DNA from 3 places in the Vibrio sp. R10-SF1-ISO8 genome. Region 1 is predicted to be linked to each of the others. Evidence: predicted binding sites of a transcription regulator. Region 1 holds the regulator's gene; each other region holds the start of a gene.
The links. Region 1 encodes CRP, which controls carbon source genes, mostly activating them, when cyclic AMP is high. Its sites were predicted from a motif close to TGTGANNNNNNTCACA; they were not measured.

Region 1 (10,512 bases):
AAAAGCTTATCTTGCAGCAAGCTCAATTTGAAAAGCAGCAAAAGCAAATGTCGCATATGCAAAGTTATATCGACCGCTTCCGCTATAAAGCCTCAAAAGCTCGCCAAGCACAAAGCCGTATCAAAGCCCTTGAGCGTATGGAAAAAGTGCTACCTGCTCAGCTTGATAACCCGTTCAGTTTCCAGTTCCGCGACCCAGAAGCATTGCCAAACCCAATCATCATGATGGATGAAGTATCAGCGGGCTATGGCGACAATCTGATTTTAGAAAAGATACGCCTTAACCTAGTCCCTGGTAGTCGCATTGGCCTTCTCGGTCGCAATGGTGCGGGTAAATCAACGCTCATCAAATTGCTCTCGCGTGAGCTTATTCCTCAGAGCGGCGATCTAACCTACTCACAAGGCGTCAAGATTGGCTATTTTGCTCAGCACCAATTGGAAACGCTGCACCCTGAAGAAACACCACTGCAGCATATGATGCAAATCGCCCCAGATAAGAACGAGCTTGAACTGCGTAACTACCTAGGCAGCTTTGGCTTCCAAGGCGAAAAAGCGTTAGAAAAAGTCGCACCGTTTTCTGGTGGCGAGAAAGCGCGCCTAGTACTGGCTTTGATCGTGTGGCAAAAACCTAACCTGTTGCTGCTCGACGAACCAACTAACCACCTTGATCTGGATATGCGTCAAGCACTCACGATGGCTCTGCAAACCTTTGAAGGTGCCATGGTGATTGTTTCGCACGACCGCTACTTGTTACGTGCAACCACAGATGACTTGTACCTTGTACATGACCGCCAAATTGCACCATTTGATGGCGACCTAGCTGATTACTACAAGTGGTTGACGGAACAACAAAAAGCCGAGCGCCGAGAGGCTCAAGCTCAGCAACCAGAGAAAAGCTCTGTAAACAGCGCGGCGGCAAAGAAAGACCAAAAACGTCGTGAAGCCGAGTTCCGCAAGCAAACGGCACCAATTCGCAAAAACCTGACAAAACTTGAAGAAAAAATGGATAAGTTGGGCGTTAAACTTGCGGAAGCAGAAACGCAATTATCAGATAACTCACTTTATGATGCCGAAAATAAAGCTAAACTTAACGAAGTGTTAGCTATTCAGGCCAATAGCAAAGGTGAGCTAGAAGATGTCGAAATGGAATGGATGGCTCTACAAGAAGAGCTAGAGAATATGGAGCAGGAGTTCAATAGCCAATGAGTTCAAAGCACGTCGCTATTTCTTTAACACTGGAACGGTTGTGGCAATTTAGCTTGCAGTACTACAGTGTGCGAGAAGTAAAAGAGGCGTGCCTCCATCTGCAAAACCACTTCAAAGGTAACGTTAACCTACTCCTGCTGCTTAAATGGCTTGATGAGCAGCAGGTTTGCTTTCAAGAGCAAGACTGGCACAAGGTTGAAGAATGCCTAGGGCGCTCAGAAGCCTTACTGCACAGTTACCGCGAGCTAAGACGAAAACTCAAGCTCCACCTCCCAGATACCTTGTATCGTGAATCACTGCAATTTGAGCTGCAATTAGAAAAGCAGCAACAATCTGATCTGGTCGATTGCATCAACAGTATTGAACTTACAGTGAATCACGCAGAGCCCCTTACTTTACGTTACTGCCGCCAATTAGGCGGTGAACAGCTGTATGAGGCTTTCGCTGAACCTATCGACGATATTGCCAATCTCTAAGCCCTAAGCTTTGGAACCGTTATGACTCATTTTGTTGCCGCTAAAGGATTAGCTAACCCACACCTACAAACGCTTGCTCCGCGCTTTATTCGCAAAAAAGCCCTGTTTGAACCAATCTGGCAAACCTTAGATACTCCGGATGGAGACTTCCTCGATATCGCTTGGAGTGAAGATATCAATGGCAAGTCAGCCAAAAACAAGCCGATTTTTGTTTTGTTCCACGGTTTGGAAGGATGTTTCTACAGCCCGTATGCTAATGGTTTGATGGATGCTTTTGCTAAGCAAGGCTGGCTGTCGGTGATGATGCATTTTCGTGGCTGTAGCGGTAAGCCCAACAAACTTGCTCGCGCCTATCACTCAGGAGAAGTGGAAGACGCCCGTTTCTTCCTTGAACATCTAGATTCGCTGTTCCCACAACAAACCAAAGTCGCGGTCGGGATTTCTCTTGGCGGTAATATGCTGGCCAACTACCTCGCTAAATACAATCAAGATCCTTTGCTTGATGCCGCCACTATAGTGTCTGCGCCACTCGACCTGTCTGCCTGCTCTGAGCGCATCGAACAAGGCTTTTCCAAGCTGTATAAAAACTATCTCCTATCATCGCTGAAGAAAAGCGCACTGCAAAAGCATCAACTGCTGAAAGGGGAGCTTGGATTGAGCTATCAAAACATCAAGCGCGTGACTAAACTGTACGAGTTTGATGACCTGATCACCGCCCCGCTGCATGGTTTCAAGGACGCAGAAGACTATTATCAGCGCTGCTCGGGCATCCATCGCCTAAAAGAAATCACTCTACCCACACAGATCATCCATGCGAAAGACGATCCGTTCATGACCGATGCTGTGATTCCAAAATATGTCTTGCCTGATAACATTGACTACCGACTGTTTGAACAAGGTGGGCATGTTGGTTTTGTTACCGGCAGCGCGTTAAAACCGAGGTTTTGGCTCGAAGAGGCACTACCTGCATACTATGAAAGTTTGGCTCTCTCTGCGTAGCCAATCACCTTGGCCTAAATCATAAAATAAGAGGTATTTATGATCGTTCCATGGCAACAAATCGAGCCAGCAACACTAGAAAATCTCATTCGTGAGTTCGTCCTGCGTGAAGGGACTGACTACGGGGATGTCGAGATCTCGCTGCAAGACAAAGTCGATCAAATACGTACCCAGTTGGAATCAGGGGAAGCGGTTGTTGTGTTCTCTGAACTGCACGAAACCGTTGATATTCAACTCAAACGAAAGTTTTAGTACTTTAGCGCATCGCATACAGTGACTGACCACTAAAGCGTGCTATAGTGGTTTTCGTTTAAAGGATTAGATTACGACAAGGTTTGTCATGTCAGCAAAACACCCGATTATTGCGGTTACTGGTTCCTCTGGAGCTGGTACCACAACGACTTCTGAAGCTTTCCGCAAGATGTTCAATATGATGAACGTTAAACCTGCATGGGTTGAAGGCGATAGCTTCCACCGCTTTACGCGCCCTGAGATGGATGTTGAAATCCGTAAGGCACGTGAGCAAGGTCGCCATATCAGTTACTTTGGCCCTCAGGCGAACGACTTCAATGGACTTGAAGAGTTCTTCCGCAAATACGGTCAAGAAGGCGTCGGTCAAATCCGCCGTTACCTGCATACGTTCGATGAAGCGGTTCCATACAACCAAATGCCAGGCACCTTTACGCCTTGGCAAGATCTGCCAGAAAACTCCGACGTCCTGTTTTATGAAGGTCTACATGGCGGTGTTGTCGATGGCGAGGTTAACGTATCACAGCATGTTGATTTTCTGATTGGCATGGTGCCTATCGTGAACCTTGAATGGATTCAGAAATTCGTTCGAGATACCCGTGATCGTGGTCACTCACGTGAAGCGGTGATGGACTCTATCGTCCGTTCAATGGATGACTACCTGAACTACATTACCCCGCAGTTTTCTCGTACTCATATTAACTTTCAACGTGTCCCTACCGTCGACACATCTAACCCGCTTAACGCCAAAGGCATTCCGAGTTTAGATGAGAGTTTTGTTGTTATCCGATTACGAGGCATTAAAAACGTAGATTACCCATATCTACTGGCAATGATTGATGGGGCATTTATGTCGCGTCATAACACGATTGTTGTCCCTGGCGGTAAGATGAGTTTTGCCATGGAGCTAATCGTTAAACCGATACTTCAACAGCTCATCGAAACGGGCAAAATTGGTTAATACCCACAGCTAGAACACGATTACTTTTCATACCGTGATCATGTGCACAGTTTTGCGTACTAAAACCCCAGTTGTACCCGATTAAAATCAAGAAATCGTTTTCGAAAAAGGATACTATTTCTTACCGAAACACAAGTTGGCTTGCAGCATTTGTAAAGTGCTCTTATCCTAGTAGGTCTTGATTAAGGCTTAGCTAAAATATGGAAAGCGGCAAGCGTACCCTGCAGAGGAAGTGAGATATTATGGTTCTAGGTAAACCTCAAACCGACCCAACATTAGAGTGGTTTCTTTCACATTGTCATATTCATAAGTACCCTTCAAAAAGCACGCTAATTCATGCGGGCGAGAAAGCTGAAACTTTGTACTACATCGTAAAAGGTTCAGTAGCGGTTCTTATTAAAGACGAAGAAGGTAAGGAAATGATCCTTTCTTACCTAAACCAAGGTGACTTTATCGGTGAACTTGGTCTATTCGAAGAAGACCAAGAGCGTACAGCATGGGTTCGTGCTAAATCTCCTTGTGAAGTTGCGGAAATCTCATTTAAGAAATTCCGTCAGCTTATCCAAGTGAACCCAGACATCCTAATGCGCTTATCTGCGCAAATGGCAAGCCGCCTACAAGTGACTAGCCAAAAAGTAGGTGACCTAGCATTCCTAGACGTAACTGGCCGTATTGCTCAAACGCTACTAAACCTAGCGAAGCAACCAGATGCGATGACTCACCCTGATGGCATGCAGATTAAGATCACTCGTCAAGAAATCGGTCAAATCGTTGGCTGTTCTCGTGAGACAGTAGGTCGTATCTTGAAGATGCTAGAAGAGCAGAACCTAATTTCTGCACACGGTAAAACTATCGTGGTTTACGGTACTCGTTAATTTCGATTAACCGCTAAAATTTTAAAAGCCACCAATGGAGACATTGGTGGCTTTTTTATCGAGAATCGAGAATCGAGAATCGAGAATCGAGAATCGAGAATCGAGAATCGAGAATCGAGAATCGAGAATCGAGAATCGAGAATCGAGAATCGAGAATCGAGAATCGAGAATCGAGAATCGAGAATCGAGAATCGAGAATCGAGAATCGAGAATCGAGAAAATTATGACTGATTAAGGACTCGTTCTGTCAACACCTTGTAGACATAAGGCTCTATCGCCTCACTACTAGCTCCCACCTCTCGAAGGACGAAGTCCGATCTCGACTCTCGCAGGGCGAAGCCCGAATCTCGCATCTACTCTCTACCCGTTCGTACTCTCGAAGATCTTGTCAGCAGAAGCTGCGACAAATCCTGGATAAAGTTCACCGTTGCTCATTGGGTAGCGCTTAGCAAACTCGTAGAAACCGCCAGGGATAATCTCTGTACCTTCAGTGAAGGTTACCGCGACTTTATCCGCCATCGTTGAAGATTGCTCTAGCAGCACATCAGGAGAGCCCTTCACTTCGCCACCAAACTCATTGATGGTAAAGCCGGAATCGCGTAGGTGGTCATTGACACCTTTTACTTCTTCAAACGCGTTGAGCTGATTGACGCTAACCGTAAAGTGGTTAGCGCCGTAACCATGCGCTGCTAACCAAGAAGCGTACTCACTTTCTTTCGCTAACGTCTGAAAGTCAGCAAAGCTGATGTCCCACAAACGACCGCCATACAAGAACTCATGACCTTTTAGCTTACTGGTGTCCAATTGCTCGACAAGCTTAGCGACAATAGCTTGTAGCTCGGCAGAACACTCTTCAACCTTCAATTCACTGATGAACACTTTTGGCTGTTTCGGGTCTGGGTGCTCATAATGTTTGGCAACAAGCTTCTTGCTTTCAAACACATAGTCACCGCATGGCTTGTAGCCTACGTCTAAGAATGGTTGTGCAAGGGTCGCAATGCCCAGGGGTTCTACATTGAAAGTGCGCAGAGCAATGTGGTCATTGATCAGCGCTTCGTCTTCTTGCAGAAGTTGGTGGACTTGTTCAGCAGAGGGACATAAGCGTTGAATATAGTCATTCCATAACTGTTGGAATAAAACATCTGGCGTCATAACGCCTCCTTGTAGGGGTGGTTTACGTAAATGGAGAATGAGTAGTTATCTGTTTAATTATAAAAAAGGCCATCCAACCAAATGTGTCCAGAAAGTTTGATCAGATAGCCTTCAGCCTGTGACGTTTCAAATGCCTCCCGGCTCGGGGAGGCGAGAAGGGAATTCCCTAAAATTTATGGTTTTTTATAGTTCAACACCTGGGCTTAGCGTTGCAGGAAGAAGTGTTTCTCCTCCTTCCATCGAAGCCATAGGGTAAGCACAGTAATCTGCTGCGTAGTAAGCACTTGGGCGTAAGTTGCCTGACGCGCCCGGACCACCAAATGGCGCATCACCGCTTGCACCAGTTAACTGGCGATTGCGGTTTACGATACCAGCACGAATATGGTCAACAAAGTATTCCCACTCACCGTCGTCAGTAGACACTAAACCTGCGGATAGACCAAAGCGAGTGTCGTTGGCTAACTCAACCGCTTTCTCTAGACCTTGGTAACGCACCACTTGTAGTAGTGGGCCGAAGTACTCTTCATCTGGTAGCTCAGCAATCGCGGTAACATCAATAATGCCTGGTGTTACAAATGCAGCTTCTCCGGCTTTAGCTTCAATTAAGCTCTCGCCACCTAGCTTTTGTAGATTTGCTTGAGCAGCAAGAATAAAGTCAGCAGCCGCTTTAGAGATCTGAGGGCCCATAAATGGTGCTGGCTCAGCAAATGGCTGATCGACACGAATCTTATTTGTTGCTTCCACTAGCTTGTTGACCAGTAAGTCACCTTTATCACCAACTGGAACATACAAACGGCGTGCACAAGTACAACGTTGACCCGCACTGATAAACGCAGATTGAATGATGGTGTAGACGGTCGCGTCCAACTCTCCGTAATTTTCAGAGATCACCATTGGGTTATTACCACCCATTTCTAGCGCGAGCATCTTACCCGGTTGACCAGCAAACTGCTTATGCAGGATATGACCTGTATTCGCGCTACCTGTGAACAGCACGCCATCTAAGCCTTTAGAATCAGCCAGTGCAATACCGGTTTCTTTAGCACCTTGTACTAGGTTGATCACACCTTTCGGCAGACCAACTTGATCCCACAATTTCATGGCAAACTCACCGGTTAGCGGCGTTTGCTCTGACGGCTTAAATACCACGGTATTACCTGCCAGTAGCGCAGGTACGATATGACCGTTTGGTAGGTGCCCTGGGAAGTTATATGGGCCAAAAACCGCCATAACACCTAATGGGCGATGACGAAGGACGATTTGGTTCCCAGCAGCTTCACGCTGAGCTTCACCAGTACGGTCATGGTAAGCTCGAATTGAAATCGCAATCTTACCTGCCATTGCCGCCGCTTCAGTACGAGTTTCCCAAATTGGCTTACCGGTTTCTTTAGCGATGATTTCTGCGATTTGTTCGCTGTTCTCTTTTACCTTTTCAGCAAAAGCAAGAACGATCGCTTCACGCTCAGCAAAGCCTAATTTTTTCCAGCCAACGAATGCACTGCGTGCCGCTGATACCGCTTGCTCTACTTGCTGCGGTGTTGCGCTTTCGCCTTGCCAGATAACTTCGTTGTTGTATGGGCTTTGTGAGTTCATCGACTCACCTTGACCTGCAACCCATTCGCCAGCAATCCAATGTGTCATAGCTTGTTCCTTCACATTTTCCTTAATACAAAGCTCTATTGAGCCAACATGCGAACGAATTCGCCTTCGTTAACTTTGAGGGCATTCGCCACTTCAGGAGACAAAATCACTGACTCTGAAGCCTGATCGTAAGCCGCTTTCGCCGCAGTTGCGCGGAAGTCTTCAAACGACGTGTTTGAGATCAAGTAGTCTTGAGAACTGTTGTGTTCCGCGATAGTGACTTTTGCTCTAAATGAGTGACGAACTGACTCGATATTGCGTACATCACACTCAACCGTTGGGCCGCCATCAAAGATGTCGACATAGTTACGACAAGTGAAGCCTTCTTTTTCCAACAGGCGTAACGCTGGCTTGGTGTTTTCATGCACTTGACCAATCACTTCTTGAGCCTCTTTGCTCAATAGGTTGATGTAGATTGGCAGCTTAGGCATCAGGTCAGCAATAAAGCCTTTCTTGCCGATACCAGTGAGGTAATCAGCCATAGTGAAATCAATCGAGAAGAAGTGCTCTTGTAGCCACTGCCAGAATGGTGAGTTGCCTTCTTCATCCGATACACCGCGCATCTCAGCAAAGACCGTTTTAGAGAATCTTTCAGGATGCTCCGCCATCATTAGAAAACGACACTTCGACATCAAGCGGCCATTCAAGCCCTGACGGAAAGAAGGTCTTAAGAACAGAGTGCAAATTTCACTGCAACCAGTGTAGTTGTTACCGAACGTCAGTAGCTTAACCACGTTATTCACACCCAGTTTTGGCGATGAGTGAACGACGGTACTGATATGGTAAGAGTAAAAAGGTACATCCCAACCAATAGATGCTTCAATCCCGGTACAACCAGCGACTTCGCCAGTCTCATTATCAAAGCCAACCATGAGATAGCCTTCATCACCCGGCTCGTTTACGTCCGGCTTAGTAAAGCTATATTCTGAATGAGTAATACGATTGGTTAACAATTCTTCGTTAACCGGTAGAGATGTAAATCCGTGACCCGATTCCACTGCGCATGTGTGCAGCGCATCGTAATCCGACATTGCGATAGGGCGAACAACCAGCATCAAAACTCCCTCCTGATGTAGTGAGCGCTAGGACTCATTGGTTATCGTTTTTTACTTTCACTTTTGTCATTCCCTACAGTGAGGAACGAACGTGATAGGGAATCTCTCAACACGATGCAAGAGATCCCCAACTCGGTCGTGCCTCCCTCTTGAGGATGACACTGTTTATATCGATATGAGTACTAGACTAGGTATTTCTTATTTAACTAGCGTCGCTAGAGCTTTATCTAGTCGCGCAAGTCCTTCGTTAATTTCTTCCGTGCTGATTACTAGTGATGGTGTGAAACGAACCACGTTTGCACCTGCCACTAGAACCATCAGACCTTCTTTACCTGCAGCGACTAACACATCACGTGCGCGGCCTTGCCACTCATCGTTAAGAGCCGCACCTAAAAGAAGGCCTTTGCCGCGAACTTCCGCGAACATGTTGTACTTATCATTAAGTTTAGCTAGGCCTTCGCGGAACAGGGCTTCACGCTCTGCAACGCCAGCCAATGTTTCTGGTGCACTTACAACATCAACCACGGCTTCAGCAACCGCACACGCTAGTGGGTTACCACCGTAAGTCGAACCATGAGTACCCACTTTCAGGTGCTTAGATAGCTCAGTAGTAGTTAGCATTGCGCCAATAGGGAAACCGCCACCTAGAGACTTAGCTGTGCTTAGAATATCTGGAGTCACACCCAGACCTTGATATGCGTAGAATTGACCAGTACGACCGTTACCTGTCTGTACTTCATCAAAAATCAGTAGGGCATTATGCTTGTCACATAGCTCACGAACTGTCTGAACAAATTCGTCAGTTGGAGAAATGATGCCGCCTTCGCCCTGAAGTGGTTCCATCATGATGGCACAAGTGCGATCTGAGATATGCTCACGAAGTGCTTCAACGTCATTGTATGGCAAGTGAGTGACATCACCTGGCTTAGGGCCAAAACCATCAGAGTAAGCCGCTTGGCCACCAACAGTTACAGTAAAGAAAGTACGGCCATGGAAGCCTTGTTTAAATGCGATGATTTCAGATTTTTCTGGGCCAAACTTATCAGCTGCATAACGACGCGCCAGTTTCAAAGCCGCTTCGTTTGCCTCTGCACCTGAGTTAGCAAAGAACACTTTCTCCGCAAAGCTGACTTCAGTAAGCTTTTTAGCGAGACGAAGCGCAGGCTCGTTAGTCATTACGTTACTTAAATGCCAAAGCTTTTGACCTTGTTCAGTTAACGCATTCACCATTGCAGGGTGACAATGACCTAGACAGCTCACGGCGATACCACCAGCAAAGTCGATGTATTCCTTACCTTGCTGATCCCAAACGCGAGCACCCTCGCCTTTTACTGGAATCATTTCCATTGGGTTATAACAAGGTACCATTACCTCATCAAACAAACCGCGTTCTACGTTATTTTCTACAGTCATTGCACATTCCCTCTTGATACCGCATGCATAGCGAATATGGTGTCCTTACTTCTATTCAATGAAATAAGATATTGTTTTGCTATTAAGCAATCACGGCATTGTATTTACATTTAATTAACCATTTCAATAGTGATTTATTCTTTTTAGTGCCCACTGCGGAGTCTGATAGTCACTACCTATGCGTATTTATGCATCACGCCTCTACTTTTATGAAGCAATATATTCTTATGGCTACGATAAGCTATGGTTAATCATAGTCCGGATAAGGGCTCTAGCGTAGACGCGACAAACTCTGCGCATACTTTTTCACAAAATATCCGCATGGTGAATTATGAAGGAAATGTTAAAAATAGTGATCTAAGTCAGGCTTTAACCAGACAAAAGACGGTCAAAGAGAGCGTTTTAAAGTGGCTGGCGAGCCAAAAAGTTAGCGAGGATCTGGTGGCCTTGCTCTGTTTTAATCGACTCAGGATGGAACTGTACCGC
Region 2 (10,512 bases), on a different contig from region 1:
TACCCGAGCCCAACACCCAAGTTAGCCACACCCCCCAACCAGCGAAAAGGTCGGTTACCCAGTGACCAATAAACCCAACTAAAAAGCCAACAACAGGTCCAAAAAGGACAGAAAAAAGTGCTAGGACTGCCATGGCTGGTTTAAGAGTGGTGTTTGCGAATACAGGAATGCCAAACATAGGCAAGCCACCAATTCCGTACAATGCCGCACCAATAGCGATTACAACCACTGTTTTTGCTGTAAAGTTCATAGATATCCTTTGTCTTTTCTTAATAATTACGTCCAGCGTATGTTTTAATCATTATTAGTCGCTAGATCAGCAAGCCGCTGATTATACCTGCTAAGCGATGGCTTGGAAAGATAACGGGCTAGACGTCTGGATACCTTGTGTGCAAATGGAAAGGTACAATTTAAGAGGTGGACAGACATCACCCAAATGGAAAGCAAATCCCGCGTTGGGTGATGTCATTTTGCTTAGGTCAACAGGCTCTAGTGGTCGAGATAGAGATAGTTCTGCCAGCTTTTCATACGAATTAGTACTTTGCGCATAATCGAAACATGAGTGAACTGATCAGAATAAACGGCCACTTCTACTGCGGTACCTAAAGGGAGGTGATACGGAGAAAGGTCATCAGTTATTCTCAGCTTCGCGAACACTCTGCCACTTGTTCTTAACGCTTCGGTGCCTAACAAAGCGCCTCTAGCTTGAAACTGGCTTTCACCAATGGCAGGCAGTATCTCTACTACCTCGCCTTTAAACACCTTACCTGGCAGTGCTCTAAATAAAAACTCCGCTTCAAAGCCAGGCTGTAGGCGTTGTAGGGAGTTTTGCCTAAATGCAGCGGTATAGAAGATCTCTTCGGTATGAACAAAGGTCATAACGGGAGCGAGTGGAAGCGGAACTGCCATCACACCGGGTCTTAAAGCCAGTTGGGTAGCAAAGCCATCTGTTGGCGCTCGCACCATGGTTTGTTCCAAGTTGAATTCAGCTTGGCGCAGCTCTTCGATTAGGCGGGCAACGGTTGTGTTTTCACCACCTATTTCTGAATCGAGTGCCAGTTGAGCTTGCTCAACTTTCGCGTTTGCGACATTAACCGAAGACTCTGCAGCTTTATAGGCTTGACGTCGAGTGTCGAGTTGTTGGTCGGTAAAAGCCCCTTTGTCGAACCCGCGCTGATAGCGGTCAAACTCTCGCTTCGCTTTGTCTCGTTCAGCAATTGCCTTATTCTTCGCCGCAATCGCTTCTTGAAGGGAAGAGTCGAGCCCCAGAGCTCCTTGGCTAGCCTCTTTGATCTGCGCTTTTTTCTTGGCTACCTCGGCCTCATAAGGGATAGGGTCAATTGTGAATAACACTTCTCCTTGCTTGAGCGGTTTATTCGCTTCGACGGGAACATCGATGACTCGTCCTCGCACACCAGAGACAATTGGAGTAGTGGAATAAACTTGATTACCAATTTGGGTAAAAGGGTGGTTGTAGTTCATCAATAAAATCAGGGTTCCGATAAGTACCACTCCTCCGAGTACCGCTGTTGGTACGGTCCATTTATTGAGCGGAATATTGAAAACTTTAAAGATGGTAATGCACAGCGCCGCATAGGTTAGAATGAGTAATAAATCCATTATTGCTCCTCCTCATTGCGGTTAAACTGAGGTTGTATCGTTGAAGGTGAATAGCTCTGCTGTTTGAGTTCAGCGACTTCTTTTTGCAACTGACTGACTTGGTCAATGAGCTCATCTACGCGGTGATGAATATCGTGCTGCTCCTCTTCAAGCCGTTTGAATCCCCAACCTCTTTCTTTGCGCCATAAAGTGGCCCATATCCAAAGAAATGGCCAAATGGCATGGAGTGTAAACAAACTCACCCAACCTGCGTAATGAATGGCATCTTGATGTGGATGCTCGCGATCTCGGGCGATCTCATAAGGGATATCGTGAATCACGATAATGCCGTAGAAAATAACCAGCGCTACGAAGATCAAAAGACCTAACGCGAAATAGTCTAGAAACATACTAACAATCCTTGGTCATAGTATTTTGTACAGAATAGAGGCGTGTCTGTTTAAAGTATAGAAACAAAATCAAGACATTAGATGAATTTTGTTTGAAGTTGATCGGGCTAATGAGATGGACAAACAGTTAAGCACACGATAGAAAACAAAAACGCCCGTTGTACAAGAGAACGGGCGCTAATCAAGAATTGAATTGTGTCTACTCAGTGCAGACTTGGTTACGTCCATTGGCTTTGGCGCGATAAAGTGCTTTATCTGCTCGGTAGAAGGTTCTTTGGGTATTCTCGCCTTCACGGTGAAGCGTAATACCGATACTGACAGTTAGACCACGTTCACCCAGAATACTTTGCCAACCGAAATTGAAAATGCGTTCACGATAGTTTTCGGCGTGCATTTCAGCTTGCTCTAAGGTCGCGCGCTCTAAAATGACCAAGAATTCCTCGCCACCAAAACGTACGCATGATGCACCACGAAACTTGAAATATGCGGCGAGTTCGTGAGAGACATTCACAATCGCTTTATCGCCGACTAAATGGCTGAGTTCATCGTTAATCGATTTAAAGTGGTCAATGTCTACTACCATCAAAGCAAAAGGCACATCGTGGAGCAGCAGGTCTTTGAGCTTAACATCTAGCCAACGACGGTTATGCAGTGAGGTAAGTGGATCGGTAAACACGTCCTGCTGAAGCTGAGCCACGGTATGTTTTTGGCTCTCAGTGGTCTCTTTCAGCTCTCTATTTTCTTGTTCTGAAAGAATCAGTTTTAATTGCAGCTCAAAGCGCGACAATCGGCGTAATTGGCTAGCCCCTAGCTCTCCGATAGGAATCTTTTTCATCAGATCGCTTTCGATACGATAAGCACTTTTCTGATAATCTAGCGCGCTTTTATAATCGTCTTTTTGTTCACATATCTCAGCCAACGAGTTGCACAGCTTAAGGTTAAGAATCGGAGATGCATAGAGTTTGATTCGGCGCCTTGCTGACTCTAGCACCCAGTTCGCGATGTGGGGTTTGTCTTGCTCACTAAGACAGGCCGCGAGCTCTAGGCGGATCATGTTGGAGAGCCAAGTCGAGTGTATGTTGCCAGCTGAGTATTGGACATTACCTAGTGATTGCATGGCTAAGTCCATCTGTTTGTTCTGTCTGTAGAGCTTTGCTTGGTAAAGTAATATCTGCCCAGATAGCACTTTGTCACTGACTAAGATGCTTAGTTCTTCACACTCTTTTATAAGATCATTGGCTGCTGTGGTACGTTTTAATTCGATGTAACAGGAGAGCATGTAGAGTTTGTAGCGTAAACGTAAAGAACGACTACTTATCGCATGATCAATGCTGTCTATCTTTTGGTAATAGCGTAATGCTCGATTATGGTCGCCATATGCATCGCAAAGGTTGCCCATTCCAAGTACCGCCAGGACATAAGCATCAATATAGCCATTGTCGACCGCAATGGTTGATGAGCTGATGTATTCATTTAAAGCGCCATGAAAATCGCCATTTTCAACCAAACGGTCCGCAAGACCATTGCGCACTTCGAGGATAAGTTCTGCATCTTCTGGCAGCGTAAGGTGACCGAGTGCTTCTTTTAGTTCATCAATACTGGTCTGGATTTGCTTCAATTCGACGCGAAACTCTGCACTGATAATCAGGCATTGCGCTATTTCTTGTGGAGACGTTGCGACATGTTGTCGGACATGATTCCAAAAGATGAGGGCTTCTTCACCTGATACTGAAGAGGGGTCTAGGCCAGAATCGGAAATTTTATTTAGTAAGGCTTCCATGCTGCTCTTCCTGTCGCTGGCTGTCTTCTAATTGTTCTAAGGTAAATGGGAAAGTCAGAATATCTTGGAAGATCACCTTGGGTAGTGCGTCGTCCAATCCTTTCCTGTGCCATGGGTAGATTTCGATCATCTTGGCTAATACATGGAAAACGTTGACCGCCTCATCTCCCTTATCAGCGAGTAAGATACCTAATCGCTCGCTACTGAGTCGAGATAACATATCCTGCTTGTTACATAGAGAATGGGCGAGTTCAGTACAGACCTCTAAGTAATTAGAATCTTCGTGTTGGATGACAATAACAGCATGATTAGAGCGCTTTAGCTCGGTTTTAAACAGAACCAGTTGCTCCCACCAGTAGGTTTCTGACACCATCTGGCTAAGCTGCTTTTCGGGGTCAAACTCATGCTGACCACGAATTCGATTGATTAGCTTACGCGCTCTTTGTTCAAGTTGACGTTTTGATGCTCTCGCTTTATCGTTACTGACTCGTGCGGTTTGCTCCCTGAGCATACTCGTGGAGTGTTTACGATATTTTTGGAAGGCTTCTAATGCGGTTTTAAAGTCACCGGATTCTTCCGCTACGCGAGATTGTTGAAAACAGATTTGTGAAAGTAACTCACCATTATCAAATGTCACTGCTGACTGCTCTGCTTGAATGAGCAGTTCCGCTGCTTTCTGTGGATTTTTGCGAAGCAATTCGACTCTGGCACGGCTGATAAATGAGTGTGCTTTCATCCATACAAGATCATGTTGCATCGCCAACTCGTGGGCTTTTCGCGTCGCTTCTTCAGCATCTTCGACGCGCTCTAAACCAAGCAGAGCGAGACCTCTAAAGTCCCAAACTTCTGCTTGCCATGTATTGTCGTGATGATCTTTAAGGGCTTCGGCTGCACCATCTAGAACCGAGAGCATTTCTACGTAGTTGTTGAGTAGGTAATGATCCCAAGCCAACAAGATACGCGCTTTACCTTCTAGCCAATTAATTCGAGCATTATTTGCCACGATGACCGCTAACTCGTGAGTGGTTTTAGCGAGGTTATATTCGTGGGTAATTCGCCAAACATTACCTAAGCCGATTAGAGATTCGAGCTGAATTTCGACTTCATCAACTAATGCAGATTGCTCTAAGGCATTGATCCAAAACTGTTGGGCTGAGTAATAACGGGCTTGTCCCCAATAATGCAGGGCATGGATGTGAAGGATCTCAGGGAGTAGGTCGTCGGTATCTAAGGCGTTAAGTTTACCGTGCGCATCTTTGATGTACTTAAGCCCTTTGCGGTACTCCATGGTACACCACGCGCACCGTGACATGATGATAAGGCACTGAATTTCACCTTCAGGGTAGAGGATTTGCGCAGAACGCGCAGCACACTGCTCAGCGATAGCCCATACTTTTTCAGGCTCCGATTCGACCTTGCTTTTTAGCTGATCTATTTCGACCTCTAGAAGTCGCTGGCTTTTATCCAATGAATCAATCCTTTAAGGCTATTACCGTAGGCACACTAGTTATTATATGAATAGCCATTCGCTAAACTCTACTAAAAGTACCAATACACCGAACGATTAACGGTGCTCGTCACAATACTGATAATTATGAAAGGAGCTCGCGCAGTGTCAAAGGTGATTGAGTTAATTCCAGATTCTGAGCAGCTGTCTTCCCCGTTTTATCTTGATAGCACAAATTATGCCAAGCACGGAAAATATCCAACATAGGCATTAGTCCACCTGGACGCAGCTTGCGTCTAGGTTCGTTGACAAAACTTTCGAACAAGGTCTGAAAACGCTGCTGATAAAACTGGGTGCGCCGGATAGAAGCACTTCTTAACCATTGTTTTGGTTCATTATTTTGACCGGCAAGATAGCAAATGCCTTTCGATGAATCTTGGCTTGATGCTATCGCCCAACGATCTCTCCACCAACCCATATGGACGATGTCTACTTTGTTGATAGCGTTGTTTTCATTCCACTCTTTATCTTCTTCAACATACATAAGGTCGATATTTTGACGCAGAATGCGTGGCAGACAGACACTGAGCGCTGCAGAACGCAAAACAGGGTCTTGTGGCAAGTAGATTGAAACTTGGCGCTCATCTTGGCACAAATCAAGCACGTGCAAGAAATGCGCATACGAAGTGTAAGGCGGGCGAATTAAAGCGCCTTTAGATGGATAGTTGAAAACCGTGAGATTACCCATTGGGTCTTCGACATTTCCCCTCGCTAATATGGTTTGGTACTGCTGATCAATTCGTTCTCTCAATATCGGCGATGGAGTAGGGGCTGGCATGTTCGCTTCGGAAGAGTGTTGTTTTGAGACGAAACGGGCTGGGTACTGATATGGGTCATGATCAACATCACCGCTAGGCTCTTCCGCTGCTGAATAATTCACATGCTGACAAAGTATGTAACCACTATGGGCTTCACCTGTTGCCATCCACAACACACCATTATTACTTTTCGGCTGTAGAGGGACGTAAAAAGAAGCCAGTTCATAACTTGCAGCATGATTCACCCAGCGCGCATCAAACATAGCGAGCTTACGTCGGCATCGGCTCGCAATATGATCGAGGTGATCATAAAACGTCTTTGGATTGATTTCTAATTTACGGCAGATCTCGCGTACCGAGTAGCCCATAAAAAGCAAACCAAGGAGGTTTTCTTGGAATTGAAGTTTTTTGTTTGCCCCAGACCATTTGTCGACAAAGGTAGATTGGCAATATTTACAGCGATAGCGTTGGCGATCACCGCTATAGCCAAAAGCATGGTAGAGGTGTTTGTGGGTATGAACCGATAAGCCAAAATTGTCGCATTCGTCGTTGCGACAAGCAGGAAGGCCATCACTGTGGAGTTGACGAAGTCGATGAAGCTCGTTGAGAACTTCTTGGTTGTTAAGTAAGGGGGGGAAAGCGCCACATTCCCGGCATACCATCGCAGGTCGCTTAGGGTTAGCATGCTGCACAACGTAACGATGTGCATCACTCAATCCAAAGTTGTCACACGCCAATGTTTTACAAAAGTTGAGCTGTAACCCGTTTGCTTCCTTTGGCAGTTGGCCGGCTGTCACTATCTCCCCCTCGGGATTATTCGGGCCACCAAACTAGGTTTGGTGGCGAAAAGAATGAATTAGATGTTGATTGCAGTTTCTAGAGCTACTTTCATCATGTCGTTGAATGACTTTTGACGCTCTTCAGAGCTAAGCTTCTCACCGCGGATGATATGATCAGACACTGTTAGGATAGTTAGAGCTTTCGCGCCAAGGTCTGCTGCAACACCATAGATACCTGCTGCTTCCATATCTACACCTAGGATGCCAAGCTTTTCCATTTTCTCGAAGATGTCTGCTTCTGGAGTGTAGAAAAGATCTGCAGAGAATACGTTACCCACTTTTACTGGTACTTCTTGAGTACGTGCTTGGTTAACAGCTTCTTCTAGAAGGCCGAAATCAGCGATAGCAGCGAAGTCGTGATCGTTAAAACGAATACGGTTTACTTTAGAGTCAGTTGACGCACCCATACCGATAACAACGTCCATTAGTTTTACGTCGTCACGTACTGCACCACAGCTACCTACACGAATCACGTTTTTAACACCGTATTCAGCGATTAGCTCGTGAACATAGATGCAGCATGAAGGAATACCCATACCGTGACCCATAACAGACACTTTCTTACCTTTGTAAGTACCTGTGTAACCGAACATGTTGCGAACATCACATACTTGCTTAACGTCATCAAGGAATGTTTCCGCGATGTATTTAGCGCGTAGTGGGTCGCCTGGCATCAGTACTGTTTCAGCGAAATCACCTGGTTGTGCATTAATGTGTGGGGTTGCCATAGTTATTACTCCAAAAATTATTAGTAATTCGAACTGCTGATTACTAATTATGTTGATTTTGAAAAATCTGTTGAGGCAATACTAGCTATATCTGCCCTTGCTCCGTGAGAAGTATGTCACAAAAGGGGGGTAATTGATGCTTTTAGTCTCTGTTGATAACTAAATGTGTTGAAAGTGAATGAGCAATCGATTTGTAAAAACGTTTGCTTCATTCAGTGAACCAAAATGTGGTTAATCACGTAGGTTAAATACACATTATACAAACATTTATTTTGTACAGCATTTGGGAATTGTGCTAAAACTTATACAAGAAATGTTTTTGTACAGCTTGGCTAGGCAAAGGAGTCCATGATGAATCAGCAGCAGATAAAAATAGGTATCAGTTCTTGTGTTTTAGGTGAGCGTGTTCGATTTGATTCAGGACACAAAGTTAGTAAGTTTGTCACCAAGGAGCTTTCTCCATATTTCGAATTTGTTCCTGTTTGCCCTGAAGTGGGTTCTGGAATGCCTGTTCCTAGGCCAACTATACGATTGATGTCCAATGAGGATAGAATTGCTTTGGTGGAAACGAAAGATCCTACCAAAGAGCATACGCAGGCTGTCGTTGATTACTCGAAGAACAAAGTTGTAGAGCTTGAGCGAGAAGAATTGTGTGGTTACATCGTATGCGCTAAATCCCCAACGTGCGGAATGGAGCGCGTTAAAGTCTACAAAAAGAACAGCGCAGAGAATGTAGGGGTAGGCTTGTACACTAATGAGCTGATGAAAGCCATGCCTTGGTTGCCGGTAGAGGAAGATGGTCGACTCAACGATCCGGTTTTGAAAGAGAACTTTATCACTCGTATTTACACACTCAGAGACTTTTATGATTCTGTCGGTGATGAACCTACTCGTGGGAAGATCGTTGCGTTTCACTCTCGCTACAAATTGACCTTAATGGCTCATCACCCCGCTTCATACAAAGAGCTTGGTAAACTCGTGGCAAATGTTAAGGATTACGACATTGAAGAGTTCTACAAGCTATACAGAGTCGCTTTGATGGCAGCGGTTTCACACAGAGCAAGTAGGAAAAACAATACCAATGTATTAATGCATCTTCAGGGGTATTTTAAGCGAGAGCTCAGCAAGTCACAGAAAAAAGAGCTGAGACAAGTCATAGAGGACTATAGAGTAGGGCTTCTTCCCTTGCTTGCACCATTAACACTAATTAAGCACTATTTAGCGGATCATCCAGATGCTTATTTGGAAGACCAAGCTTTTCTGCAACCTCACCCACAGGAGTTACGTTTAAGATATGGGCTATGAGAAAAAACTGTACGCGATTCGCGAGATCTCTGAGATTACTGGGGTTAAGCCAGTAACCTTACGCGCGTGGCAGCGACGTTACAGCCTAGTGCAACCTCAACGAACTGAAAAAGGCCATCGCTTGTATACCGATGAACACATCGCCTTGATAGGAGAGATACAAGGTTGGCTGAGTAAAGGAGTTCCGATTGGTAAAGTAAAAGACGTACTAGAGTCCACTGAACCAAATAAAGGCGAGCAGTATCTAGTGAGTGAGCAGTTGGATGAAGTGAGTGCTTTCTTACAGGCATTAGCGGATTTGAACAAAGGAAAAGCGGATTCAATCGTAAGTACTGTTTTTAAAGAGTACCCACTTGGTGTGGTGCAAAAGCAGTTTGTGAAGCCGACAGAGAAAGCACTGTCTGTGGTTAGAATCGGCTTGCGTGCCTTACAAAAGGGGTTGATGGAGTCCATTTTTGTTGCTCGGCTCAACGCAATTATTGAAGCAGAGAACAAAGCCGCTAAGTCCGGGAAATGCTTATTTATTAATTACGATAGCGTTAACGACATACATGCACGTCTTTGGGCATTGCATTTATCAGAGTCAGGCAAAAACCTAGTCATCATAGATGGAATCGAAGATTTGTCCGGCCTAGTTGAACACGAAGGGCTGAATGCGTACGACACCGTCGCTATTTATAGCTCGCGTCCTTTGACAACTGGACAAATCGCTATTGTTGGAAAGATAAAGTCATCATTTTCAGGACAGGTTGTCCTTTCAGACTTAATAGAAAAGTAAGGTCTGAATATGAAGATAGTCTGGCTGCGAAGAGATTTACGTGTTGAAGACAATACCGCTTTGAGCGAAGCGTGTTCAAGTGGAGATCCTGTTGTTGCTCTGTATATTGCAACGCCGCAAACTTGGCAGGAACACTCACTTGCCCCGATTCAGGCTGATTTAATTTATAGTCGACTTTTGGCATTGCAACACGACCTGAGTAAGAAAAACATCTCCCTCTACTACGCTCAAAAGGATTCTTATAAAGATGCCGCGAGATTGGTAGCTGAAGTCGCGGTAAAACAAGGCGCGAGCGGCGTTTATGTTAACAAAGAGTATGAACTCAATGAGCGTTGCAGAGACGAGTTACTATCCGAGCTTCTCGTGACTGAGGGGATTGAATGTAACAGCTATGATGACAAATGCATTCTCAAACCCGGCAGCGTGGTTAACAAGCAAGGTGACTACTTCAAGGTATTCACCCCGTTCAAACGCGCCTACTTGGCCGCAATGTATTGTCATCCAGTTGCTGTCACAAAGCTAACTCCTCAACTGAGGAGAGGGGAGCTGACATCAAATAGTGTGGAAGAATTTTCAGTCCAGTGTGATTTTGACTACCCAAGAGTATCGAGTGAAAGATACGCTGTAGATACTGAGCAGATAATCCAAGCGTTAAGAAGTTTCGATAGTGACAAGGTTGATAGCTATCATTCCCATCGTGATTTCCCCGCGATTGACGGCACAAGTACTCTTTCTCCCTATTTAGCCATTGGAGCGCTCTCTGTCAGACAATGCATGGCAAGGCTCATGTACCAGCAAGCCCTTCCTT
Region 3 (10,512 bases), on a different contig from region 1:
TAAGCGCCTTTAGTTGCGTTTTCACCTTTAGGAATCCACCATAAACGTAGCAGGCCTAACACATGGTCAATACGCAGTGCGCCACAGTGCTTCATGTTCGCGCGCAGCAGCTTGATGTATGCATCATAGCCAGTCGCTTGCAGCACTTGTGGATTCAGCGGAGGTAGTCCCCAGTTTTGACCAAGTGGTCCAAGGACATCTGGTGGAGCACCGATGCTTGCATCCATGATTAGGTTACCATCATCCGCCCAAGTTTCTGAGCCTGAATCCGCCACACCCACAGCCAAGTCGCGGTATAAGCCCACTGACATGCCTTTTTCTTCAGCCAAAGCTTGCGCTTCTTTAATCTGAGTATCGGCAACCCACTGTAGGTACATGTAAAGATGAACTTGATCTTGGTTTTGTTCGATAAAGCTTTGCACCGCACTGTTTTCAAACTTACGGTACTCTTCAGGGAATACAGGCCAGCCCCAAACATTAGAATCTTCAGCGTGCAGTTTAGCGTGAAGCGCATCAAACGCCGCTTGATGAACTAAGCTCTCGCCACCCTCTTCAACAAAGGCTAAGAAAGTTTGCGCTCGCTCTGAATTTTTATCTAAGTGACGTTTCTTAAACTCAGTAAATAGCTGAGGCAAGACACTCATTTTCAGATCAGAGACTTCGGTGTAGTTTACCCAGTGTGACTCGCGTGCTTTTTGCAGACGTTGTTGGAACTCTGCACTGCCCACTTTTTGCTGCGCTTCAATGCTTAGTGCAAACTCCGGCACAGAACTAACGTCAATGTACATGATGTTTAGCCAGCGGCGTGACGACGGGCTGTATGGGCTCGCCCCTTCTGGGTTTGCCGGGAACAATGAATGAATTGGGTTTAAGCCAACAAAATCACCACCGCGTGATGCGATATCGGCAACCAGTTGTTTAAGGTCACCAAAATCACCAATACCCCAGTTGTGCTGAGTGCGAAGCGTGTAAAGCTGAACACTTGGCCCCCACATTTTCTTGCCGTTTAAGATGCCATCTTGTTTGAAACACGCTTTTGGCGTCACAATCAATGTCATCTCATAAGGGGCTTTACGACGCTTACGAGTGATAGTCAGCTTGTGATAACCCCAAGCGATATCTCTCGGTAATGCAAACACTAAAGGGCCACCCTCTTTGCGCTCATCGCGTACGATTTGCGATTGAAGATAGCCTTCAAGTACCTCTCCCTGCTCAGTATCTAAGCGCCAGCTAAACTCACTTTCACGAGCACTCGCTCCTAGATTCAGCGCCACTTCGACAGGTTCACCATCGCGGACAACCAGTACTGGGTCTAGCACATCTTTCTTATGCTTTTTCTCTGCTGATTTCAGAAGAGTTTCATCATTTGTCGTGTCATAGCCTAAAGACGCAAGTAAGTGACGAATGGTTTCGTCTTCAACTTTAGCTTCATCTCCCCACGCGCTAACGTAGCTGTCGGCAATTCTCGCCATTTCAGCGACTTGTTTTAATGCGTTATCTTGTTTCATCGCTCTCTCCGAAGGACTGCTAATACCTTCAAAATGTAGGGTTATTAATCATTATAAAAAGAGTAGAGCCAAGGCACATGGCCTTGGCTTTTTAATCAATTAGCGCTTAACAGCTTCTAATTTCCAAATGTTGTTCACGTAGTCTCTAATTGAACGGTCAGAGGTGAACTTACCAACCAAGGCGGTGTTCAATATGGCTTTCTTCGCCCAACCCGCTTGGTCTTTGTATTGTTTGCCCATATCTTCATGTGCTTGAACATAAGAAGCAAAATCAGCTAAACATAGGTATGGGTCACCACCATCTAGCAAGCTATCGAATGTTGCACGAAGTAGGCCTGGTTGACCTGGGGTGAACTCTTCGCCCGCAAGCAGGTCAAGCGATGCTTTCAGTAGAGGATCTGCGTGGTAGTAGTCGTAAGGGTTGTAACCTTGCGCTTTCACCGCTTGCACGCCTTCAACGTCTAGACCGAAGATGTAGATGTTTTCATCGCCAACTTCTTCACGAATCTCTACGTTCGCACCATCCATAGTACCGATAGTTAGTGCACCGTTTAGCGCCATCTTCATGTTACCCGTACCTGATGCTTCTTTGCCCGCTAGCGAGATTTGCTGAGAAACATCAGCCGCTGGAATGATGATTTCAGCCATGCTTACGCGGTAGTCTGGGATGAATACCACTTTCAGCTTGTTGCCAATGCGCGGATCGTTGTTGATCTTCTCAGCAACCTTGTTCACTGCGAAGATAATCTCTTTCGCTAGGTGGTAGCCTGGCGCTGCTTTCGCTGCGAAGAAACATACGCGTGGCGTACACTCAAAACCAGGTTCATTGATGATGCGGTGGTACAGAGACAAGATGTGTAGCAAGTCTAGATGCTGACGCTTGTACTCGTGCAGACGTTTGATTTGAACATCAAAGATAGCATTTGTATCTAGCTCGATGCCCATGTTCTCTTGAACCCAATCAGCTAGGCGCTGTTTGTTTTGCTTCTTAACTGCCATGAATTCCTGTTGGAACTTAGCGTCAGTTGCAAACTTAGCAATACCTTCTAACTGCTCAAGTTTTGCTGGCCACTCGCTGCCAATCTTGTCAGTGATCAGCTGAGACAGACCTGGGTTACAGAACTTCAACCAACGACGAGGCGTTACACCGTTTGTTACGTTAGTCAGTTTACCTGGGAAGATTTCGTTAAACTCAGGGAATAGGTCTTTCTTCACTAGCTCTGAGTGAAGCGCTGCTACACCGTTGACTTTATAAGAACCGATAACACAAAGGTTAGCCATGCGAACCATGCGGTTGAAACCTTCTTGGATGATAGACAGCTTCGCTTGCTTCTCACCATCACCAGGCCACATCTTACGTACTTCTTGTAGGAAGCGGTGGTTGATTTCAAAAATGATTTCCATATGACGAGGTAGTAGACGCTGAATCAGCGACTCTGGCCACGTTTCTAGTGCTTCTGGTAGTAGCGTGTGGTTAGTGTAGGCAAAAGTATTTGCACTGATATCCCACGCTTTATCCCAAGATAGACCTTTCTCGTCGATAAGGATGCGCATTAGCTCTGGGATAGCAATTGTTGGGTGCGTATCGTTAAGCTGAATTGTTTCTTGCTTAGGAAGATCAGCCAGCGCAAAACCTGCTTCTTCATGACGACGTAGAATGTCGCGTACCGATGCCGCCGAGTGGAAGTACTGCTGCATTAGACGCAGAGTTTTGCCTTTCTCGTGGTTATCATTCGGGTAGAGAACTTTAGTGATATTGCCCGCATCGATAAGAGCGTGCTGCGCTTCAAAGTAGTCGCCGTTGTTAAAGCTCGCTAGTGAGAATGGTGCAATTGCCTGACATTCCCAAAGACGTAGTGGGTAAACTGTATCTGACTCGTAACCCACGATTGGTAGATCCCAAGGCATTGCTTTTACGCTCATACCCGGTACCCATTTACGAACTTCTTTACCGTTCTCATGTGTTACTTCGACATGACCATAGAAGCCAATTTCTTGCGCAAGTTTAGGACGCGCGACTTCCCAAGGGTAGCCTTCAACACCGCGCCATGCGTCTGGTGCTTCTTGCTGACGACCTTCTTCGAACGATTGTTTAAACAGACCGTATTCGTAGTGTAGGCCGTAACCTACTGTTGGGTATTCTTGTGCAGCACACGAATCCATAAAACACGCTGCCAAACGACCTAGACCACCGTTACCCAGTGAAGGATCACGCTCTTCTTCAAGTAGGTCCGTTAGGTTTTGACCTAGTTCAGCCATCGCATCAGTGATTTGATCATATAGACCCATGCTGATTAGGTTGTTACCTGTCAGACGACCAATTAGGAATTCTAGAGATAAGTAGTTAACGCTTTTTGCGTTTTTGATTTTTGGATCTTGCTCGGTTTTAAGCAAGTCAAATGTTGTTAGTTCAGCAAGCGCTTTGCCCATAGCTAAATACCACTCACGCGCTGTCGCAGTCTCTTCAGTCTTAGCGTAAGTTGCTGAAAGGTGCTTCTTCACATCAGCTTGGAAAGTCGCTTTATCAAAATTTTTCTGTTGCGTAGGTTTCATTAGAGAAATCTCACTTATTGGTTCTAATCCATCTGTGCCATATCGTGCATTGACATGAACAGCAAAACATCCTCCCACAACACGGCAATTTGGGAGGAGGACGAAGGGCGTAGAGGGCGTATTACCAAGGGCTCAGTGATCTAACTCTCATTTAAATTCAACATCGTCTGAGCTCTGGTGATAGGGATCACGCCATCAACGCATTTAACCTATAACTGATGTATTAAAGATATGTGTAGAGGAACATAGTCAATTGAACAATATGCATACTCGGTCACAATAAGATTTGCTAGACGATGCAAATTACATGCTTTTTGGTGCAAGTGGGTGATCAAATCCCATTATTCACCCCACCAATAAGTGACAAGAATCACAAAAATAGGGCGTAGTTAGCATCAAAATGTGAATTACGCGAAAAACCCGCCGTCGATCAATAACTGTAGCGATTATTCTCAAGTAACATCCTTGCCAATAAGCTTAATTGCACAATATTTACTCAATTACGTACCAAGCTGATTGGAATTACGTGATCCTCTAAATATAGGGCACGGCATAGGGACAAAAAGATGTGGATTCCTTCGAAATTAACTCGCCCGGCTCGCTTACATAATGCGATTGTCCGACCACGAGTACTAGACCTTCTTCAACAAGCTCCATTTTACAAACTGGTCTTGTTTAGATCTCCTGCTGGCTATGGAAAAACCACGATGGCCGCCCAATGGCTATCAGATAAGTCACACGTAGGCTGGTACAGTATTGATGAGAGCGATAACGATTCATTCCGCTTCATCAACTACCTGCTACAAGCGCTCAATAAAGCGACGGATGGCAGTTGCCCGAATTCACAAAAGCTAGCGGAAAAGCGTCAATTCTCGTCGCTTCACTCATTGTTTGGCGAAGTCTTCACGGAAATGTCGAACTTCCATCAAGAGTGTTACTTGGTGCTAGACGACTACCACCTAATTTCAGAAGATGAAATTCACGAAGCGATGCGCTTCTTCCTCAAACATATGCCAGATAACGTCACTTTGGTTGTAACCAGCCGAGCAGCTCCACCACTTGGCACCGCTAACCTTCGTGTTCGCGATCTGATGATCGAAATTGGCGACGAGTTACTCGCGTTTGATACGGAAGAGACCACTCGATTCTTTAACCAACGAGTCGCGGACGGCATTGACGATGCAACGGCAAGTAATCTAAGAAACTATGTGGAAGGTTGGCCGTCAGCATTGCAACTTATCGCTCTGCAAGCCCAGCACCAGCATAAAACCTTAGCTCAATCAGCGGAATCTTTCTCTCAGTTTAATCACGCTCATCTATGGGATTACTTGGTTGAAGAGGTGTTTGATCTTCTCGACAAAGAAACGCGTCATTTCTTACTTCAATGTTCGGTACTCGATCATTTCAATGATCAGTTGGTCTGCGAGCTGACAGAGCGTGAAGATGCCCTTAGCATGATTGAGTCACTAAACCGATTCGGCCTGTTTATTCACCCGCTAGAGGGCGAGCAAAACTGGTATCGCTTCCACAACCTGTTTGCAGAATTTCTCGCTCACGAACGTACTGCGCGTATTCCTCAACAAGAGAAACAACTGCATCAAACAGCAGCAAAAGCTTGGTTGAAACTCTCTTCACCTCACCAAGCGTTGCGTCATGCTCAAGAAGCCAATAACAGCCAACTGACAGCGGATATCTTAAGCCAGTATGGTTGGAAGATGTTTAACGGCGGTGAGCTAATTACGCTAGAAAAAGCGATCAATACCCTCACCTCTGAGCAACTTTATAGCGAGCCTAAACTCTGCATGCTGCAAGCTTGGTTGGCTCAAAGCCAGCACAGATATAACGATGTCGGTGACTTATTGTCGAAAGCCGATGAGCAGATGCAGCAGCTAAACATTGTATTAAGTGCTAAAGAGCAGGGAGAGTTCAATGCTCTGCGTGCTCAGGTTGCGATTAACCAAGACGAACCAGAGAAAGCGCTCGAACTTGCTGAACTAGCACTGAGTCAAGTAGACAGTACGGTTTATCGCAGTCGCATCGTTGCAACCTCAGTGGTCGGTGAAGTTAACCACGTACTCGGGCATCTAAGCCGCGCCCTACCTATGATGCAACAAACAGAAAAGCTGGCTCGCCAATACCAAGTCTATCATCAGGCCTTGTGGGCAATGCTTCAGCAGAGTGAAATCCTCATTGCTCAAGGCTATGTTCAAGCGGCATATGAGGTACAGGATAATGCCTTCAAACTGATCGAAGAGCACCAATTACAGCAAGTGCCTCTGCATGAATTTTTGCTTCGCGTCCGAGCGCAAATTCTGTGGTGTTGGAACCGCTTAGATGAGGCAGAAGAGTGTGCCTACAAGGGTTTACATGTTCTAGGCGACCACAGTCCAAGTAAGCACTTACATAGCTACTCAATGTTGGCACGTATCGCAATTGGTCGTGGTGAACTCGATAAAGCGGGTAAGTTTATCGAGCAGATTGCTCACTTACTTAAACAGTCCACTTACCATGTTGACTGGACCGCCAACGCATCACTTTCGCTGATTCTGTTCTGGCAAGCTAGAGGCGATCTAGACTCCATTCAACAGTGGCTTGAAACCACAGTACGTCCTGAAACGGCATGCAATCACTTCACTCAACTGCAGTGGCGCAATATCGCTCGCGCGCAAATCGCTCTAGAGCAATATGCAGATGCAGGCAAAACACTTGAATTCTTACAGCAACAAGCGCAAGAAAACGAGTTGTTGACTGATACCAATCGAAACTTGATTGTTGAAGCGGTACTTGCCGTTTCTCAAGATGATGAAGAAACTGCACGTGAACACCTAAAACGCGCGTTGGAGTTAACCAATCAAACCGGTATGTTGGGTAATTTCCTCGTCGATGGCGCCAAGATTGGCCATATCTTAGAGAAACTTAACCAGAAAAGTGAACTCGGCGACTTAGAGCGCCATCGCGCACAGCAGTTGCTTAAAGATATTTCAACTACCCAACGCAGCAGCTCCGTTCACTTTGATGAAGAGTTTGTTGAAAAGCTAGTCAATCACCCAAATATCCCAGAGCTTGTTCGTACTAGCCCGCTAACTCAGCGTGAGTGGCAGGTGCTGGGGCTGATCTATTCTGGGTTTAGCAACGAACAGATTGCTCAAGAGCTCGATGTCGCCGGCACAACGATCAAAACGCATATTCGTAACCTATATCAGAAGCTCAATATTGCTAACCGCAAAGAAGCGATTAAAACCGCTGAAAACCTTCTGCAATTGATGGGTTATTAAGTGAGGATTTAAAGCACCTCTTACGTTCAAGAGGTGCTTTCCTATTATCTACTCTATAGGGCACTTTGTGGAGCAGCTAATGACAATTCCAGAAATTGCATTCAACCACCGTAAGGCAAACAATGCAGAGTTAGAGATTTTTGAACTAGAGAGCCTTTACCAGAGAAAAGGGCTACGTCACGATCCAACTGAACCTCACCGTGTTGCATTTTTTGCTTTGATTTTTATTCAAAAAGGCTCTGGTATTCACCACATCGACTTTGAACCCTACCCTTTTAAACCGGGTTCAATTCTGTTCGTCCAACGTGAACAAGTTCAGGCTTTCGACTTTAGTCAACAGCCGAAAGGCAAAATGCTGATTTTCACTCAAGCATTTCTCGACCAAGTCCATATCAATATGCGCTTGCCCAATTACACGCCTACGCATTTAAATCCGCACCACTCTCCTCTGCTCGATCTCGACGCAAATAGTAAAAGCCGAATAGATATATTGGTAGAGCAAATGCAACTAGAGATGAGGCAACCTAACCCTGATCCATTAATCGTTATGTATTTGTTTTCAGCCCTCGCACTCATTTTACATCGGTTAAGACCTGAAGTTCCTCAGGATAAGTTGTCTGACGAACAAAGCGCAAAGTTTGCGCGTTTTTTCGAACAACTTCAGGCCAACTTCCACAAAACACGTGACGCCAACTGGTACGCGCATCAACTAGGAACAACATACAAAACTCTCAATCTCACCTGCAAATCAGCAACGAACTTAACGGTAAAGCAATTGATCGACGCATTTGTCATTATCGAAATCAAACGTCGGTTAGTGGTGAACCAAGCAACATCTCAAAACCTTGCCTATGAATTTGGCTTTGAAGATGCAAGCAATTTCGTAAAGTTCTTTAAGAAGCATAGCCAAATGACACCGAGTCAATTTGCCAAGTACCACACAACTCCAAAATTGTGACCCCGTAAGCTTACGGGTTCGATATCTACCATTTTTTATCCTAAATGCACAATGATTTGCTAATTCGATATCCCTAACATGTTTCTCGAGCCAACATTGAGGTATATCAGAATGAAATTGTTAACTACATTAAAAACAACCACGCTTGTTGCAGCAGCAGTGAGTTTAAGTGCTTGCGCAACGCAATCCGAGTTAACCGAGCCAAGCCAGACGCAAAAAGCCGTTGCGGTTATCTCCAGTATTGAAACTGGTGACCAATCTGCAATTAGCTATATCAACCCAAACAAATACATCCAACATAACCTAGCTGTAGGTGATGGTTTAGCCGGGTTTGGCGAAGTATTGGCAGCGTTACCGAAAGGCAGTGCGAAGGCAAATGTAGTCCGAGCATTCGAAGATGGCGACTACGCTGTCACCCACACCGAATACAACTTTTTCGGCCCCAAAGTTGGTTTTGATGTGTTCCGCTTCGAAGATGGAAAAATCGTCGAACATTGGGATAACTTACAAAGCATTATGCCAATGAACCCAAGTGGTCGCACTCAGCTAGACGGACCAACACAACTACTAGATCTTGAGAAAACGGAACAGAATAAACAGCTCGTCACCGATTTTGTTCAGACCATCTTGATCGATGGCGACATGGCAAAAATCAATCACTTTATCGACAACGAAGATAGCGCCTATATTCAACACAATGCCATGGTAGCTGATGGTTTAAGTGGCTTGGGTAAAGCACTAACTGCGCTCGAAAAAGCTGGTACTCCAATGATTTACAATGTAAACCATAAGATTCTTGGACAAGGAAATTTCGTGCTATCCATCAGCGAGGGCGAGTTCCTAGGAAAACATACCTCATTCTACGACCTGTTTAGAGTGGAGAATGGCAAGATTGTAGAACACTGGGACGTCATAGAAGCTATCGCTCCTCAATCTCAGTGGAAGAACCAAAATGGTAAGTTTGGTTTCTAACAAAAAAAGCGCCATTGCGGCGCTTTTTTTAATTTCAAATCCCGATTAGAATTTTTTCGGTGCGTAACCTGTCATTACCTTAAGCTGTAGCTCTTTACCCAGCTTGGTCATTGGGTGAACCACAACAAGTCCCTTAACCGACTTCTTTAGCTTACCCATATCCGCTTGCTCTGCTTTGGTGATCTCGCGTGAAAATGGCATATCCAACAGACTCTTACGCTCTTTGTTCATATCGTAGCTCTGCTTGTGCTTCATTGAGTTAGCTTTCTTCGTCAGCTTGTCGATATCGTTGGTAAATTTAGTGATCATTTCTTGGTCACCACGGCCTTTGGCTGCCTCTAGTTTACGTTTGCAGTTATCTAGACGATTGTGGATGTTTTGTAGTTCTTGCTTAAGGCTCATGGTTACACTCATATAGAAACGGAAAAGGGCGGCGAGTGTAGCACAAGCCCACTCACTGCCCTAATTATAATCTTTCAAATCTACTTGTCGTGCTTTTGGTCGTACTTATTTACTGCAGTCTCAAGTAAATCAAAGTCAGCTTGGGCCAACAGGTTTTGTAGCGCCGAGAACTTTTGTTCTGGCCATTGATAAATCCCCATCTCTAGCAATTTTGCTATCTTCTCAGACTCAAAACGATACTTGATATGCTTAGCTGGATTACCGCCAACCACAGCATAAGGCTCAACATCTTTAGTCACTACGCTATTCGCAGCAACAACCGCGCCTTCACCAATAGTCACACCCGGCATGATCATCGCTCGCATACCGATCCAGACGCCATCGTGAATGATAGTGTCACCTTTGCTTTGATACGAGCGTTCGACATCTTCGAGAAACGGGTATAGACAAAACCAATCGACACGATGGTTATGGTTGCCCCCCATTAAGATAACGGCTTCAGCGGCAATACAAACATAATCGCCGATGTAAAGTTGGTCGATCTCCCACCTTGGCTCCCATTGTCTACTTATCTCATCCCCATGTAAGTAGCGGACAACAGACTCTTCAAACCCATTATCCCAGCAATCACTGTAATAGCTGTGGGTACCTTTAACATGGATGTTTTTGTTACTCACCACTTGATGAAGTAACTGAAATTTAGACCAATGTTTTTTAGTCATGACAAATTCCTCTGATTATTTAGGATTGCCACGGAACGAATTTTCGTGGCGTTGTTTACACGTTCAAACTAAACAACGCGTTTTGCACCCAAGGTTGCTTTAATAGTGGTTGAGCTTTCATG

Region 2: the regulator CRP is predicted to act here: its motif matches at 7,727-7,742, upstream of deoD (purine-nucleoside phosphorylase).
Region 3: the regulator CRP is predicted to act here: its motif matches at 4,421-4,436, upstream of malT (HTH-type transcriptional regulator MalT).

Annotation. Positions count from the first base shown of each region.
Region 1 covers NZ_JCBDHL010000016.1:185,834-196,345, reverse strand. Annotated here, with positions in the region: gene AC6R00_RS12830 (ABC transporter ATP-binding protein) at 1-1,205, shown strand, start outside; gene AC6R00_RS12825 (TIGR02444 family protein) at 1,202-1,681, shown strand; gene AC6R00_RS12820 (hydrolase) at 1,703-2,680, shown strand; gene AC6R00_RS12815 (YheU family protein) at 2,720-2,932, shown strand; gene AC6R00_RS12810 (phosphoribulokinase) at 3,021-3,890, shown strand; gene crp (cAMP-activated global transcriptional regulator CRP) at 4,133-4,765, shown strand; gene AC6R00_RS12800 (DUF1338 domain-containing protein) at 5,126-5,917, opposite strand; gene astD (succinylglutamate-semialdehyde dehydrogenase) at 6,101-7,558, opposite strand; gene astA (arginine N-succinyltransferase) at 7,594-8,613, opposite strand; gene AC6R00_RS12785 (aspartate aminotransferase family protein) at 8,812-10,026, opposite strand; gene AC6R00_RS12780 (aminodeoxychorismate/anthranilate synthase component II) at 10,429-10,512, opposite strand, start outside.
Region 2 covers NZ_JCBDHL010000010.1:755,333-765,844, forward strand. Annotated here, with positions in the region: gene AC6R00_RS09090 (ECF-type riboflavin transporter substrate-binding protein) at 1-250, opposite strand, end outside; gene AC6R00_RS09095 (HlyD family secretion protein) at 490-1,620, opposite strand; gene AC6R00_RS09100 (DUF3302 domain-containing protein) at 1,620-2,009, opposite strand; gene AC6R00_RS09105 (diguanylate cyclase) at 2,209-3,789, opposite strand; gene AC6R00_RS09110 (tetratricopeptide repeat protein) at 3,770-5,257, opposite strand; gene AC6R00_RS09115 (transposase) at 5,382-6,851, opposite strand; gene deoD (purine-nucleoside phosphorylase) at 6,911-7,621, opposite strand; gene AC6R00_RS09125 (YbgA family protein) at 7,973-8,926, shown strand; gene AC6R00_RS09130 (MerR family transcriptional regulator) at 8,916-9,704, shown strand; gene phrB (deoxyribodipyrimidine photo-lyase) at 9,714-10,512, shown strand, end outside.
Region 3 covers NZ_JCBDHL010000010.1:551,470-561,981, reverse strand. Annotated here, with positions in the region: gene malQ (4-alpha-glucanotransferase) at 1-1,508, opposite strand, end outside; gene AC6R00_RS08175 (glycogen/starch/alpha-glucan phosphorylase) at 1,608-4,061, opposite strand; gene malT (HTH-type transcriptional regulator MalT) at 4,628-7,336, shown strand; gene AC6R00_RS08165 (AraC family transcriptional regulator) at 7,416-8,294, shown strand; gene AC6R00_RS08160 (nuclear transport factor 2 family protein) at 8,406-9,266, shown strand; gene AC6R00_RS08155 (YibL family ribosome-associated protein) at 9,312-9,668, opposite strand; gene AC6R00_RS08150 (CatB-related O-acetyltransferase) at 9,749-10,390, opposite strand.